DNA from 3 places in the Crassaminicella indica genome. Region 2 is predicted to be linked to each of the others. Evidence: riboswitches for the same ligand, from Rfam matches in the RefSeq annotation. Region 2 holds a riboswitch; each other region holds the start of a gene.
What was found. A riboswitch is a leader RNA that binds a small molecule or an ion and turns the genes downstream of it on or off. The one in region 2 is predicted to bind cyclic di-GMP.
Positions count from the first base shown of each region.

Region 1: it holds a riboswitch for cyclic di-GMP, as region 2 does, so the genes downstream of both, KVH43_RS05345 (GGDEF domain-containing protein) here and KVH43_RS12700 (ATP-binding protein) in region 2, are expected to answer to the same signal.
Region 3: it holds a riboswitch for cyclic di-GMP, as region 2 does, so the genes downstream of both, KVH43_RS11620 (GspE/PulE family protein) here and KVH43_RS12700 (ATP-binding protein) in region 2, are expected to answer to the same signal.

Region 1 covers NZ_CP078093.1:1,129,527-1,135,248, forward strand. The annotation lists gene KVH43_RS05325 (2-isopropylmalate synthase) at 1-6, shown strand, start outside; gene KVH43_RS05330 (sulfite exporter TauE/SafE family protein) at 222-566, opposite strand; gene KVH43_RS05335 (sulfite exporter TauE/SafE family protein) at 563-916, opposite strand; gene KVH43_RS05340 (3'-5' exoribonuclease YhaM family protein) at 1,172-2,131, shown strand; cyclic di-GMP riboswitch class I at 2,342-2,424, shown strand; gene KVH43_RS05345 (GGDEF domain-containing protein) at 2,493-3,797, shown strand; gene panD (aspartate 1-decarboxylase) at 4,199-4,582, shown strand; gene KVH43_RS05355 (M15 family metallopeptidase) at 4,663-5,514, shown strand; gene KVH43_RS05360 (hypothetical protein) at 5,601-5,722, shown strand, end outside.
Region 2 covers NZ_CP078093.1:2,658,383-2,664,104, reverse strand. The annotation lists gene KVH43_RS12710 (diguanylate cyclase domain-containing protein) at 1-279, shown strand, start outside; gene KVH43_RS12705 (sodium-dependent transporter) at 334-1,647, opposite strand; T-box leader at 1,703-1,941, opposite strand; cyclic di-GMP riboswitch class I at 2,194-2,280, shown strand; gene KVH43_RS12700 (ATP-binding protein) at 2,511-2,921, shown strand; gene KVH43_RS12695 (methyl-accepting chemotaxis protein) at 2,938-4,932, shown strand; gene KVH43_RS12690 (STAS domain-containing protein) at 4,944-5,222, shown strand.
Region 3 covers NZ_CP078093.1:2,439,604-2,445,325, reverse strand. The annotation lists gene KVH43_RS11630 (type II secretion system F family protein) at 1-629, opposite strand, end outside; gene KVH43_RS11625 (type IV pilus twitching motility protein PilT) at 667-1,722, opposite strand; gene KVH43_RS11620 (GspE/PulE family protein) at 1,733-3,415, opposite strand; cyclic di-GMP riboswitch class II at 3,501-3,583, opposite strand; gene KVH43_RS11615 (sigma-70 family RNA polymerase sigma factor) at 3,842-4,240, opposite strand; gene KVH43_RS11610 (hypothetical protein) at 4,320-4,505, opposite strand; gene KVH43_RS11605 (recombinase family protein) at 4,806-5,722, shown strand, end outside.

The DNA of each region.
Region 1 (5,722 bases), 1.2 Mb from region 2:
GAATAAATGCTATTAGTAAAAGGATTAAAGAATCATTTATTTGAAATGCATCAAAAAATGCAATTTCTTAGTCTATATCATTATTTAAAAAATGATTTAGAGTATATAAAACGATTGAAAAGTCTTATTGCGTGTGGAGTGTCAAATGGTCTTTGGAAAGGGAATCTAAAATAAAAATTAGAGCTAAGAAAATTTTCTTAGCTTTTTCTTATATATTCTTTTTATTTTTTAAAAAATTCAGTAATACCCATAGCTAAAATAAAAACTCCAAAAATTTTTTTTAGAATAAAACCATCTATATTTACTGCAATCATAGAACCAATACATGCACCTAATATTCCAGTTATAATTAAATAAAGCAAAACATCCTTTTGAATATTATGATTTGCTATGTGAATAATCACAGCAGTAATTGCAGTAGGAATAAAATAAATTAAATTAATCCCTTGTGCTATTTGTTGTTTGATATCAAATAAAATTGTTAAAGCTGGAATCAGTAATATCCCTCCACCGACACCTATTCCACCAATAACTCCTGATAAAAAACCGATAATAATTAGTTTCATCCAAAAATCATCCTTATACCTGTTATAATCATAACCGTTCCAAATATTCGATGAAGCCATTTAGAAGGAAATTTATTTAATAATTTTGCTCCTATAAATCCACCTACTATTCCACCTACTGTAATATAAGCTGTAGTATTCCATTCTATATTTTGATTTTTAATATAAATCATAGCACTGATTAGTGATATTGGAAATATAGCTGCTATTGCAGTGGCATGTGCTTTATGTGTTTCTACCTTCAAAATTCTCTCTAATGTAGGAACAATGATTGTTCCTCCACCTGAACCCAATAAGCCATTTATAAAACCTGTAGCTATTCCAATGAACATTATTTTTGTTTTTTTCAAAGTCTTCCTCCTATATTATAAACCTTGTAAATAAACCATCTATCCCTGTTTCTATAATCCCCACTATTCTTCTTATATATGTAATTTCAAATATATTTAAACAAAAATATATATAAATAGCATCAACATTAAAAAAATAAATAAAGGTAAGTGAATGACTTTGATAACTTTTATAAAAAAATCTTCACAAACATTGGAAAAGTGTATAAAAAATTATAAAATGATATAGAAAGTGTATTGTAGGAGGGAGAAAAAATGATTGAAGAAAAAAGCATCCAGGAATTTAAAAATGGAGATGAAATACAAGGCTTCTTTATTGTGAGAAAAGTAGAAATGAAATTATCTGCTAATAATAAAAATTTTTTAGATTTTACATTATCAGATAAGACAGGAGAGGTAAATGGTAAATTGTGGGATTGTCAAGAAGGGCAGAATAAAGAATTTCCTATAGGAAGCTTGATAAAAGTACGAGGAAATGTAACGGAATGGAAGGGAAAGCTACAATTAAAAATCAATCGGATTAGATTAGCAAATGATGATGATAAGCAAAATATTGAAGATTATGTGCAAGCTGCACCTATAAAGGCAGAAGAAATGTTTCATGAGATTTATGAATATGTGCAAAAGATAAAAAATAAGGATATAAAGGGAATTGTAGAAAAAGTTATATTAGAATCAAAAGAAAAGCTAATGTATTATCCAGCAGCTAAATCATTGCATCATGCTATCCGTTCAGGACTTATGTACCACATACTTAGAATGTTGAGAACTGGAGAAAAACTCATTGAAGTTTATAAAAATGTGAATAAAGACCTCCTTTTTGCAGGAATTCTTCTTCATGATATAGAAAAGCTAGAAGAACTAGATTCAGATGAATTAGGAATTGCAGAATATAGCAAAGAAGGACAACTTCTTGGGCATATTAGTATGGGAATGAATAAAATAAGCAGAGTTGGACAAGAATTAGGAGCTGATGAAGAAATTATTATGCTCCTTAAGCATATGGTACTTAGCCATCATTATGAGCCGGAATTTGGAAGTCCTAAAAAGCCTATGATTCCAGAAGGAGAACTCCTACATTATATTGATATGATTGATGCAAGGATGTATGATATGGAAGACCATTTAAAAAATATTCAACCGGGAGAATTTACAGATCCAATATGGTCTTTAGATAATCGAAGATTATATAAAACGTTGCTTTGTGATGAATAAATCAAACTTTATTGTTTGGTTTATTTTTTTGTGTAACGGAGTCATAAGCCATAGTAAAAAAACATATAGATTAAACAGGAAAACATTTTCAAAATAAATTTTCAAAAAAGAAGGAAAAATTCAAAAAATATAGAAAAACAAATAATAGTACAAAAGTCCTAGCTTTATAAAAATAAATAGGACAAAATAACGATATAATTGAATGATTTATGTTGTAAATAGCAAACTTATCGAAAGGTAAGGACGCAAAGCCATGGGTCTAAGGATTTTTCTATGATTGCCAGGTTGCCGAAGCATAGATTGATGTGTAATTTTATCATGATAAAGTACAAGGCGCCTATGGTTTATAGGGGCTATTTTTATGGGTTTATTGAAATCAAAAGGGGTGCTTATATTGATATCAAAATTAGTAAAGACAAAAATAGAAAGAGCTTGCTTTAATACTTTATTTTTCGCAGTTTTTTATTTAATAAGCATTTGTTTTTTTATAGGAAATGCGATGAAAAATTTCCCAGAAACTACATCATTGTTTTATATTGTTGTTATAGGAGTAGGGACTACATTTCTTTATAAAATTTTGCTTTTAAAAGTATATGTAGTTGTAACCTTACTGATTAATTGTATAGGTATTTTTGTTACATCTAGTACATGCATTGATAAATTGACATATTTATCATATTTAATATGCATACTAATATTTACATATTTAATATCATATTACAGAATTAATAAGGATATGAAGAAACGTATATTTGAGAAGACTGCATTCAATGAGATGATGGATGCAATTTTAATTTTAGAGGAGGATACATTAAAGGTAATAGAATGCAATCTTAAGGCAATACAGTTGTTTCATAAAGAAGATAGATTAATTGGAAGAGGGATTGATGAATTGATCCTTAGTAATATTCAAAAGAAAATACCGTACAATCATTTCAAACAATATTTTAAAAATAGAAATAAAGAGTTGGCAATAATGAATGAGAAGCTTAACAATATTTGGATTGATTTACATATAAAACGATTTCACGTATTAGAAAATGCATATATATTAGTTCGTATAATTGATGTAAGTGCTCATAAGAAATATGAAGAAAAAATGAAGTATTTAGCTTACCATGATCTTCTTACAGAGCTTCCAAATAGAAGATATGGAGAAGAGAGACTGAAATTGGCTATTCATAAAGCTCTAAAGAAAAAAAGTATGCTTGGTGTCTTGTTTATAGATTTAGATAAATTTAAAGTTGCAAATGATACGTTAGGTCATGCTGCTGGAGATGAACTTTTAAAGAAGGTTGCGATTAGACTGCAAAGAAGTGTTAGAAAAAATGATATAGTAGTTAGGCTTGGTGGAGATGAATTCATGATTATATTAGAAGATATTGAATTAACTGATGAGATTATTGCAATAGCCAATAGAATGGTTAATGTATTTACACAAGCTTTTACTATAAAAGGAGAAGAAATGTATGTTACATGCAGTATGGGTATTGCAATATTTCCTCAGCATGGTGTAGATATGGAAACCTTAATGGAGAATGCAGATATTGCTATGTATCAAGCAAAGATTTGTGGACGTAATAACTTTAAAGTTTTCAATAATTTACTAGATTATAAAGCTTTATCCTGTCAGAACAATAGTTATAGGGATCCAACTTCAAAATGAAATATAAAAGATAGTTCATTCCAGATAACTTTTGAAAAAACAAAACTTCATTCCATGAAAAAATACTAAACCTTCAAAACTCACTTCGTTCAAACAATGAAGGTTCTTAACGTATTTTTTATGAAATTTCAGTAAGTTTTTTTACAAAAGTTATCGAAGTCATTCACTTATCTTTATATATTTCTTTTTTTTATGTTGATGTTGTTTACCTATAAAAAGCAATTTGTATTTATAAATATAGTATGTTAAAATGAATTTGGTTGATATCAAAAGAGTCAAACCTTAATGTTTTAGAAAAAATACTATGCATCAAAAAATTTTGCACTGATCCTTTGGACAGGGACTGATAGTAAGCCTCAGTCTTAGGAATGGTATTTTGAACAGACGAGGAGGAATAACAAATGATGCTCAATATGTTTAAAGGAAAAATACACAGAGCTACAGTAACAGAAGCAAATTTGAATTATGTAGGAAGTATTACTATTGATAAGACTTTAATGGATGCAGCAGGGATTTTGCCGGGAGAGAGAGTTCAGATTGTTAACAATTGTAATGGTGCAAGGCTAGAAACCTATGTAATAGAAGGAGAACCTAACAGTGGAGTGATTTGCTTAAATGGTGCGGCGGCGAGACTTGTACAGCCAGGGGATACAGTTATTATTATTGCTTATTGCTGGATAGATGAGCAGGAGGCAAGAAGCTTTAAGCCGAGGGTAGTTTTTGTTGATGAGGATAATAAAATCATTGAGAAAACAGATACTGAAATTCATGGAGATATAAAATAATCTTAAAACCTGGTTTTCTTTTAAAAGGAAACTAGGTTTTTTATAATATTCATGCATTTTGACTAGCGGGAGGCATGTTAATGATAGCAATAAATAAAGCATTTAATATTCTAGTGCTTGTTGCTGTAGTATTTATCATGATGAGTGGTTTAACTATTGCACAAGAACTAGAAGAACAAGAAGCTTTTGCTAAATATTCCTTAGAGGGAACGACTTATTTAAAAAATAATATAAAAATGATCAAAAATGTTGATGATCTACTTGTTTTGGTAAATAAAAATAGAAATTTACCATCAAATTATGTACCAAAGGATTTGGTATTTTCAAAGGTGCCTTTTCCATTTAAAGGGAAGCACCCTAAAAAGAAAATGAGAAGGGAAGCAGCTTTAGCTTTAGAGGAATTATTTAAAGCTGCGAAAAAGGAAGGAATAGAGCTTTATGGATTATCTGGATATAGGTCTTACAGAAGGCAAAAGGCTATTTTTAACTATAAGGTTAGGACCATAGGAAAAAAAGCAGCTGCTAAAATTAGTGCTTATCCAGGGCAAAGCGAACACCAAACAGGTTTAGCTATGGATATTACAAGTAAAAGCGTAAGATTTCAATTAGTTGAAGCCTTTGAAAATACAAAAGAAGGTCAGTGGATTAAAGAAAACAGTTATAAATACGGTTTTATTGTAAGATATCCTAAAGGGAAAGAAGCTATTACAGGGTATAGTTATGAACCCTGGCATATAAGGTATGTAGGCAGAGAAGTAGCAGAATATATTTTTAAAAGGAATATTACTTTAGAAGAGTTTTTTAAAGAATTAAAAAAAGATAAAAGCTTGTTATTTGTTGAAAATAACCAAAAACAATTGATGAAGAAGCAAGAAGAATTGATGAGGAATATACAAAAGGTACAGTTGTTATTTTTAACCATACCTTTTTAAGGGTTTTTTAGTTATAAAATCAATATCTATAATTTGTTAATATGTGGTATAATTGACCTAAACTAATGGTTAACAGGAGATTTACCATGAATGAAAAGTATAAAATTTTATTAATTAGAATTATTTTTGTTTTATTGTTTTTCGTTACAATGTTATTTGGACACTTAAGTATGAATTTTGAATTTCATTCAATCCAAGAGCGAGCTTG
Region 2 (5,722 bases):
AATACTTTTCATGAAAATGATGTTCTTGCAAGAATCGGAGGAGATGAATTTGTAGCTTTATCTATAGATGTAAAAAAGCAGGATATTGAAAAGTTTATAAATAAGCTTTTAGATCAACAAAGAGCATTTAATGAAGAAAGCAACTATCCTTTTAATATATCTATTAGTATAGGTGCTGCATATTTTGATCCTGAAAATCCAGTAAGTATTGAAGAGTTAATGGCTAGAGCAGATAAATTGATGTATGAATACAAAAAAAGAAATCATCTTTGTTTATAAAAGGGTTGTGCTTAATATCTAAGCACAACCTTAGCTTTTAATTTCAAAATAGGTCTAACCAATACCACCATAGATAGCTCCTAAAATTACAATAAAAACTGCAACAAGAATATAAATATATTTTCCTAAAATTAAAAAGCTATTTTTTAGTGGAGTTTTTGCGCCTAGATTAATAGCTTCTAAGGCTTTAGTTTTACCACAAATCCAATAAAAAACAAAAGCAGAAATACTTGCACCAATAGGAGCTAAATATATGCTCATAAAATCAGCCCATGCTCCAAATAAATCTATGTTGATGCTTAAAAGGATTGAAATACATAAACAGATTAAACCTATTAAAATAGTTGCTTTTTTTCTACTAAGATGAAATTCTTCGATTAAAGCTTCAATAGGTGCTTCCATCATATTTATTGCAGAGGAGATAGCTGCAAATACAATACTTAAGAAAAATATAATAGAAAAAATATAGCCACCTGTCATTTGCGTAAATATTTTAGGTACAGTAATAAATAAAAGTGGTGGACCAGCAGCAGGATCAAGGCCAAAGGAAAATGCAGCTGGAATAATAATAAAGGCAGCCATGAGTGCAGCTAATGTATCAAAAATGACTATGCTTCGTGCTGATGAAGGAATATCTATATCTTCTTTTAAATAACTCCCGTATACTACCATTCCTGCACCGCTTAGAGATACAGAGAAGAAAGCCTGTCCTAATGCCATAACCCAAGTAATAGGCTTTAAGAGATATGAAAAATTTGGCATTAATAGATATTTTACACCTGCTATCGCATTTGGGAGAGTTAACGATTTTATCAATAAAACAACAAATAAAATAAATAACCCAGGCATAATTACTTTATTAATTTTTTCTACACCAGAACCAATTCCCATACAAAGTATAAAAACTGTAGCAATCATCCCTAAGATTGTCCAGGGAACTGTTGCTATGCTTCCGGCAAAGCTTCCAAAGTATGTAGGAATATCTATTGTTTGAAAGATATTTATAAGGGAAGCATAAAAATATCTGAAAATCCATCCAACTACTACAATATAGAAAATAAAGATTCCTGTCATTGCAGCAAGAGGAATACTTCCTAATAGGCTTCCAAATTTTAAATTTTTCTCTTTAAAAACAGTTTTTATGGCACTTAATGCACCTTTTTGATATTTTCTCCCAAAAGCAATTTCTGTAATAAGTCCGGTAGTGCCTAAAAAATATACAAATATAAAATAAGGAATTAAAAATGCAGCTCCTCCATATTCTCCTAATCTCCAAGAGAACATCCACACATTCCCAAGCCCTATGGCAGCCCCTGCACAAGAAAGTATAAATCCAAGCTTTGAAGAAAAATTTTCTCGTTTTTTCAATTCAATTCCTCCTTAAAATTCAAGAATATAAAAAATCCTCTATATGTATATACATATAGAGGACGAATCAACGTGGTGCCACCTCATATTTAGAAAATAAAAATTTTCTCTTTTTCAGATACAGGAAATAATCCGATATCCTATCTCTATAACGGGAGAAAACCGTGTTGCCTACTAAAGTTTCAGCTTCCGCTCATAAGCCCATTCCAAATCATTTTGAATATCAAGGTTCCACCAATCCCTGACTCTCTGTAATTCTCAATGAAATGTACTACTCTTAATCACAGCTTTAGCATATTTTATTGTTAAATGAAATTATAAAGAAAAATTATAAATTTGTCAAATAGTATTTTTGAAAAAATACAAAATTTAAAAGAGTTGTGTTTAAAAGCATGACTTTTTTATTATTATAATTAATAAGCAAATAATTTTACAAACATAAACAATGATGTTAATATATATCTATATATGTAGAATTATATAATATATAGAAAAATATATTAAAAAATTTTTATAAATATAACAGTAAAAATTAAATGATAGATATTGCGACAATAGCAAACTTATCGAAAGGTAAGGACGCAAAGTCATGTGTCTAAGGGATTGTAATCCTATGATTGACAGACTGCCGAACAATGCTAGTATATAGAGAATATTCTTTATTTAGCAATTTTGGGCATCTGTGGAAGCATAGATGTTTTTTTAATGTATATTTTTCAATAATTTATTGGGGGGTGATGAGCGATATTAAAGTTGAGAAAATTAACAAATATATTATTGTAAAAGATTTTTTTAATAGTAATATTTGAAAATTTTATTTTTTTTTACAAATGTATTAGAAGCAAAGTAAGGTGATGATGATTGTGGGAATAAAAAAAGATGAAATTATTTTATATGGCTTAGATGAACATAAAGATGTTATTGATAAAATTATTACAGAGATAGAGAATTTTGAAGAATCATTTGATATTCGATTAATGCTTATAGAAGCTTTAACAAATGCTTTTAAGCATGGAAATAAGTGTTGTGTAGAAAGACCTATTTATTTAAGATATGTACTTAATGAAAAAAATATAAAGTTTGAGATAGAGGATTCAGGGACTGGGTTTAAAAACATAAATATTCCAGATGCAATATATGATGAAAATTTATTAAATGATTCTGGAAGGGGATTGTTTCTTATAAAATGTATGGCAGATAAAATAGAGTTTAAAAATAATATTTTAATTATACAAAAGTATTTAACAGCTAAAAAGAATAAAGCTCAGAATTAAGATAAGGAGGAATATGATGAAAATAAGTTTGAAAACAAAATTAGTTGCTATGTTTTTTATATTTATAGCTGTACCGCTCATTATTTTAGGCACTACTTCGTATATGATGACTTCAAATTCAATACAGGATACAACTGAAGAAAAATTAAGTGAAATTACTATAAAAACAGCAGATGTTATTAATGAAACAATTAATTCGGTAAATAAGTATATTGAAATTTTAAGTCACAATGAAGATTTGGTTAAAGTTGCAGCAGGGGATAGTACAGAGAAAGGTAAAGTTTTTAAATATTTATCAGAATTACAAAAAGATAACAGTGATTATGTAGAAGCATTAATTATTACAGATGCCTTTGGTAAAGGTATTATTAGCAATAAAAGTGAAAATTTTAATATGGATTTAAGTGATTTTGATTATATTCAAAATGCTTTAAAAGGAACTGAAGCTGAAAGTGATGTCATATTGTCTAAAATCACGAATAAACCTGTAATAGCTGTTGCTTATCCTTTAAGGATAGATCAAAAGGTAGTGGGGACAGTTGTTGGAAGTATTAAATTTGAAAATATTTATAAGCATGCTTCTAAAATAAAGATAGGCAAAACTGGATATGCTTATATGATTAATAGAAATGGATTACTTGTATATCATCCAAAAGCTGAAAAAATATTAAAAGAAAATGTAGGGAATGCAAATAATAAAGAATTAAAAGCTTTAGTAGACAAAATGAAGAAGGGGGAAACGGGTGAAGGTTATTATACATATGAAGGAGTGAGAAAATTTGTAAAATTTATTCCTGTAAATAAATGGATTTTGGCAGTAACTGCTGATTATGATGAATATATGTCAGCAGCTAATAAAATTAGAAGGAATACAATAGTGATAACTGCCATAGCGTTACTTGTTTCAATGCTTGTAGCTTATATTTTAATAACAAGAAATATAATCAATCCAATTAAAGAGCTAGAAAAATTAATGACAAAAGCAGGAAATGGTGATTTAACAGTTAGATCTAAAATAACTACAAATGATGAAATACAAGTATTAGGTGAATATTTTAATAATATGATAAAACATCAATCTAATATAATAAATCATGTTAGAAAGGGTGCAGAAGAATTAGCAGCTTCTTCTGAGGAAATCTCTGCCTCTGCTGAAGAAATAAGTGCATCAGCTGAACAAATTACATCTAATATCCAAGTAGTTGCATCTAATGCAGAACGTCAAAATAATTCAATTGTTGAAATATCTGAGGTTTTAGTTCAGCTTTCTAGCTTGATACAAATAGCACAAAGCAGAGCATTTAAAGCAAAAAATAATTCTGAGCATACTATGGATGTTGCACAGCAAGGAAGAATAAAAGTTAAGGATACAGTTGAAGCTATTGAAAATATTAGTAATGTATCTAATGAAACAGCGAATATATTAAAGTCATTAAATGGACTTTCAAAAAAAGTTAGAGAAATTATTAGTACAATTAATAATATTGCAGATCAGACAAATTTATTAGCATTAAATGCAGCCATAGAGGCAGCAAGAGCTGGAGAGCATGGAAAGGGCTTTACTGTTGTAGCAGAAGAAGTTAGAAAGCTTTCAGAACAAACAAATATAGGAGCTAATGAAATCTCTTCATTGGTAAATGAAATGGTAGTTCAAATAGATAAGGCAGTAGAATCAATGCATAATAGTAAGAAGGTAGTAGAAAACGGGGTAATGGTAGTTAATGAAACGGACAAGTCTTTTGTTAGAATCATTGATGCAGTAGAACAAATAGTAAAGGATATAGAACAAGTTGTAGATGTTGCGAAGGATGAAGTCGCAAGCTCGGATCAAATTATTCAGCTGATTGATACAGTTGCAACCATTACTGAAACTACAGCAGATAATAGTCAAGAAGTTGTAGCAGCTACTGAGGAACAAAATTCTATTATTCAGAATTTTGCTGCTAGTTCAGAGGAGACTAGTGCTATGGCAAATAGTCTAAATAATCTTGTAGAAAAATTTAAAATTTGAGGTGAATATAAATGAATGATAAAAATATGTTAATACCTAAGAATTTTTCAGTGGATGAAGCTGATCAGTTTAGAGAAAAAGTAAATGCTCTAATTGACAAAGGAGAAAAAGATTTTGTGCTTGATTTTAATAATTGTACATTTATCGATAGTACAGGTCTTGGTGTATTAGTAGGAATTTATAAAAAGTGCATGGAATTAAATGGAAGTCTTAAACTTCATTCAATTCATCCACAGGTTATGAGAATTTTTAAATTAACAAGATTAGACAAGGTTTTTGAAATTAGATGATGTGTTGGGAACCCATGATTATAATTAATCATGGGTTTTACTATTTTTAAAATTAATATAAGAATTAAAATTAACAACATGCGACATAATTTTTAAAATATTTAGGATAAAATATAGTTATAGGAATTTATTCTATTCATTTTTAATATAAGTTAAAGATAAACAACATCAACACAAAAAAAAGAAATATAGAACTATCTTTTATATTTTGTTTTAAATTTGTTTATCTATAGGCAAACAACTTCAAAATGAAATATAAAGAACAGTTCATTCCAGATAACTTTTGAAAAAACAAAACTTCATTCCATGAAAAAATACTAAACCTTCAAAACTCACTTCGTTCAAACAATGAAGGTTCTTAACGTATTTTTTATGAAATTTCAGTAAGTTTTTTTACAAAAGTTATCGAAGTCATTCACTTATCTTTATATATTTCTTTTTTTATGTTGAAGTTGAATCCCTATATATTTAAACAATATAAGACAAATTGGGAGTGACAT
Region 3 (5,722 bases), 220 kb from region 2:
AATATTCTTGTTGGAAGAGGTAGTTTTACTCCACTACCTTCAAACAGTCCTATAAAGGTAGGCATAATGAATATAATTAAAAATACAACTACTAAAATTGATATTATACTCAATATAATTGGATACATCATTGCACTTTTTATTTTATTGGTAATTTTGTTTTCCTTTTCATAATGAATAGCCATGCGATTCATAATAATATCTAAAGTACCACTTACTTCTCCTGCTTCTATCATGTTGATCAATAGATCTGGAAAAATTTCTCTATGCTTTCTTAAAGATTCTGAAAAAGTTAATCCTTTTTGAACATCTTCGTAAACTTCTTCAATAACTTTAGCTAATTTTTTATTTTCTGTTTGAAACCTTAAAGTATCTAAAGCATTAAGAACAGTTACTCCTGCATTGAGCATAGTATAAAACTGTCTACAAAATATAGCCATATCTTTTATTTTTACTTTTTTAAAAAAGCTGATGCTTATTGATTGCTTTTCTATTATTTCTTCGATATTTATAGGATGATTTTGATTTTGCCTAAGCATATGGATAACTTCATTTTTGCTTCTTGCAGTATATGTTCCTTCAAGTCTTTCTCCTGCTTTACTTATAGCTTTATATTTATAAGTGGGCATATATATCCCCCTTGTTTTTTAATATTAGCTTTATTTTTTACATATGCATAAATCGCTCTAAATTATCGCAATCTACTGCATAGGTCAAAGCTGTTTTTTTATTAATTAACCCTTTATTATATAAATCAAGGATAGCATGATCCATTGTCTGCATGCCGAATTTGCTACCTGTTTGTATATTAGTTTGAAGTTGATGAGTTTTCCCTTCCCGAATCAAGTTTCTTATAGCAGATGTTGCAACCATTATTTCTAATGCAGCTACTCTTCCTTGTCCATCAGTTCTCTCTAAAAGCTGTTGCGAGATGATACCTTCTACTACTGTAGATAATTGTACTCTGATTTGTTGCTGCTGGTGTGCAGGAAAGATATCTATAATACGATCAATAGTTTTTGCAGCTCCTATAGTATGTAGTGTAGAAAGTACTAAATGTCCTGTTTCTGCAGCTGTAATAGCTATACTAATAGTTTCTAGATCACGCATCTCTCCTACTAGTATTACATCTGGATCTTGTCTTAAAGCAGCTCTTAATGCTCTAGAAAAGCTATGCGAATCATTTCCAATTTCTCTTTGATTTACAATACTTTTATTGTGCTTATGAAGGTATTCAATTGGATCTTCAAGGGTCAAAATATGACAGCTTTTTTCTTGATTAATATAATCAATCATAGATGCTAATGTTGTAGATTTACCACTACCTGTTGGTCCTGTTACCAATATTAATCCTCTTTGCTTTAATGCTAATTCTTTTAGTATTTGTGGAAAGCCCAGTTCATCAATAGTAGGAATATTTAAAGCAACTGTCCTTAAAGCCATTCCATAACTTCCTCTTTGTTTATATATATTTACTCTGAATCTTCCTAATCCATGATAAGAAAAGGATAAGTCAATTTCACCCTTTTCTTTTAACTCTATAATTTGTTGATCAGTTAAAAGCTCTTGTACTAAAGCAATAGTATCATATGGTGCCAATGCTTTTTCATTTATTTTTTCTAATTTTCCATTGATTCTTAATACAGGAGGGACACCTACTGTTACATGTAAATCAGATGCTTTTTTTTCAATTGCTTTTTTTAATAAATCTAGTATATTCATATTCCACCACCTAATCTAGGTTATAGGATACCCTGTTTAATTCATCTACTGTTGTAATACCTTCTAATACTAATTTAAAACTATTTTCTTTAAGAGGAATCATACCTTGATTAATAGCACTTTGTCTTAAAATATCAATACTTTCACCCTTATCAATATGTAGTCTTAAATCTTTATTTACCAGCATAATTTCATGAATAGCTGTTCTTCCCTTATAACCTGAACCATTACAATAATTACATCCTTTTCCCTTATACAATAAGGTTTCATCAGAAATATTGAGTATTTTTTTTTCTATTTCATTTGGTACATAAGATTGTTTGCATTCAGGACAAATTTTTCTTACTAATCTTTGTGAGATTACTCCAATAACAGATGAAGATACCAAATATGGTGCAATTCCCATATCCATAAGGCGTGCTACTGTTGAAGGAGAATCATTAGTATGCATAGTACTTAAAACAAGATGTCCAGTTATGGCAGCTCTAACTGCTATTTGGGCAGTTTCACTATCTCTGATTTCTCCGATCATAATAATATCAGGATCTTGTCTTAATATAGACCTTAGTGCATTAGCAAAAGTTAAATTTGCTTTAGTGTTTACCTGTACTTGATTAATGCCATTCAAACTATATTCTACTGGATCTTCTACAGTAATAATATTTTTATTTATTTGATTCAATTCTCTAAGAATTGTATATAATGTTGTAGTCTTACCACTACCTGTTGGTCCTGTTACCAAAATAATCCCATTAGGACTTTTAATGATTTTATCAAAAATTTCTAAGTTTTTTTCAGAAAACCCCAATTGATTTTTTGACATTAAGAAACTGCTTCTATCTAATAAACGAATAACTATCTTTTCTCCATAAACTGTAGGCAATGTAGAAATACGCATATCAATTTCTTTTCCATCAACAGTTGTTTCAAATCTACCATCTTGAGGAATTCTTTTTTCAGCAATATTCATTTTTCCCATTATTTTAATTCTTGTAACAATTGCAGAATGAGTAGATTTTTCAGGAGATATAATTTCTTGCAGCTCTCCATCAATTCTAAATCGTACTCTAACATTACTTTCAAAAGGCTCGATATGAATATCGCTAGCTTTTGCTTTTACTGCTTGCCTAATAATAGAGTTGACCAGTCTAACAACAGGCGCATTATTAATTTCATTTAATATGGTTTCATCTAGATCTGATAAATCTTCAAAGCTATACTGATTTTTAAAATCTTCAACTGCTTTTTCAGCACTTTCTTTACCATAATAATAGTCAATTGCATTTAATATATCTTGTCTTGTAGCGATTATAGGTTCAACTTCTAATCCTGTAGCAATTCTTACATCATCCATCGCAAAAATATTTAAAGGATCAGCCATTGCTACAAATAATTTATTATTTTCTTTTTTTACAGGAATCAATAAATGTCTTTTTGCAAGACTTTCGTTAATCAATTTAGGAATTTCAGCATCAATATAATACTTTTCTAAATCCATATGAGGAATTCCTAATTGAAATTCTAATATTTCTATCATTTTTTTTTCTTGAATGAAACCTTCATCGATTAGAATTTCTCCTAATTTTTTTCCAGAAGCTCTTTGAATTTTTAATGCTTCATTAATTTGTTCCTTTGTGATAAATCCTGCATCAATGAGCAAATCTCCTAATCGTTTTTTGGGTTGCATTATCATCATCCATTCATAATATATATTTTTATAATATAATAAAAATCATAATTCAAAAAAACAAAAAGACTAACCCCCTATATATAAATAATATAGTGTTAGTCGGTTACGCCACTACATCAACATGGTATAGGCGTCCAAATATAACCATGTATCATTTGTACTAACATTACATATCACTATTTAAATTAATATAAATAGTTCAACATAGTTAATAGTTCTTAAATTTTTAAAATCCTCTATACAAAATACATTTCACCAATTATCATAATAAACATATACCTAAGACATTATATCATTAATTCCCTAATTTTCCAACAAGAAATTTATGTTATGGAATTTCCAAGGAAATAGTGATAAAAATATAAAAATTTACAATATTTTTTTGAAATATAGTATATTAAAAATGAAATGTTAGCAAAATGCTAACATCTATTTATCACTTTTATCTTTAATTTTTTTTGTATTATGATTAAAAGCTTTACTAAGTTTTTTTATAGCTCTTTTTTCTATTCGAGAAACATAGGATCGAGAAATTCCTAATAGCTTTGCTATTTCTCGTTGGGTTTTACTTCCATCATTGACTAACCCATATCTTAATTGAAGAACAATTCTTTCTCTGTTTTTTAACACACTTGCCATTTTTTGATATAATTTTTTTATTTGTATCTTTAATTCTACTTCATCTAAAACTTTATCTGTTTCAGTTCCTAAAATATCTAATAAAGATATTTCATTTCCTTCTTTATCTACACCAATAGGGTCTTGTAATGATACCTCATTTTTTGTTTTTTTATTGGAACGTATAGTCATTAATATTTCGTTTTCAATTTATACTAAAGTATGATTTATAACGTGTTTTGTTCTATTATATTTTTCTACTCGGAAGTAATTATTTTAAATTATACTTTCATATTTTAAATAAATCTTTTTTTATATCTAATTTTATCTCTTCCCAAAGACTATATTTTTCTTCTTTATTTATTGGAAGCTCTTCAATATAATTTTTTATGATTTTGACCTGCTCCTGTGCTACTTTTTCATAAAATCCCTTTTGTTTTTCTAATGTATCTGGAAAAAATATTCTAACTTTCATACTATCACCTCATATAAAATCTATGCCAACCTTAGTTTGTACTATACTACAGGTTTTATTTTTAATATTATAAAATACTTAATCAATACATCTTACATAGTCTTTTGAATTTTATTATTTTTAGCTGTATTTCCTTATATATCGGTAAATTTTTTTACTATTATGCTGATTATTGCTAATATCTATCGTATTTTCACTATTACCTCGGAAATAATCTCTTGAAATTTAATAATTATTTGCTTCTTTTTTTTATAACCTAAAATAATATTATAGTAAAGAACTTAATAGAAAGGTGATATTATGCATATAGCAATTTATTCTAGAAAATCTAAATTTACAGGAAAAGGTGAATCTACACAAAATCAAATTGAACTTTGCAAAGAATACGCACTTAAGCACTTTCATCCTATTGAAAAATTTATTATCTATGAAGATGAAGGTTTCTCTGGGGGAAATATAGATAGACCAGAATATCAAAGAATGCTAAAAGATGCTCAAAAAGGCAAATTTGATATTTTGATGTGCTATAGACTAGATAGAATATCTAGGAATATTTCTGACTTTTCAGATACCATGAAAATATTAAATCATAAGAATATAGCTTTTATATCTATTCGCGAGCAGTTTGATACTTCAACACCAATGGGTCGTGCAATGATGTATATAGCTTCTGTTTTTGCACAACTTGAAAGAGAAACAATTGCAGAACGCATAAGAGATAATATGCTTCAGCTTGCACGTACAGGTAGATGGCTTGGTGGTACAACTCCTATAGGTTTTATATCGAAATCAGTTGAAATTACTGATTTAAATAATAAACGAAGAAAAATTTTTCAACTTTTTCCTGTTCCTACTGAATTAGAAATAGTCAAAATAATATTTCATAAGTTTTTAGAATTCAAATCATTAAGTAAACTTGAAACATATTGCATTCAAAATAATATGAAAACCCGTAATAATATCGATTTTTCACGATTTGCTTTGCGAGGCATTCTATCTAATCCTGTTTATGCAATTGCTGATGAAAAACTATACAACTATTTTTTAGTAAATAATTTTGACATATATTCAGATAAAAAAGATTTCAACAATAGAAATGGAATTATGGCATATAATAAAACTATTCAAAAGAAAAATACATCAAATAAAATCAGAGATCACTCTGAATGGATTATTTCTGTAGGTAAGCATGAAGGAATCATTCCTAGTACTCAATG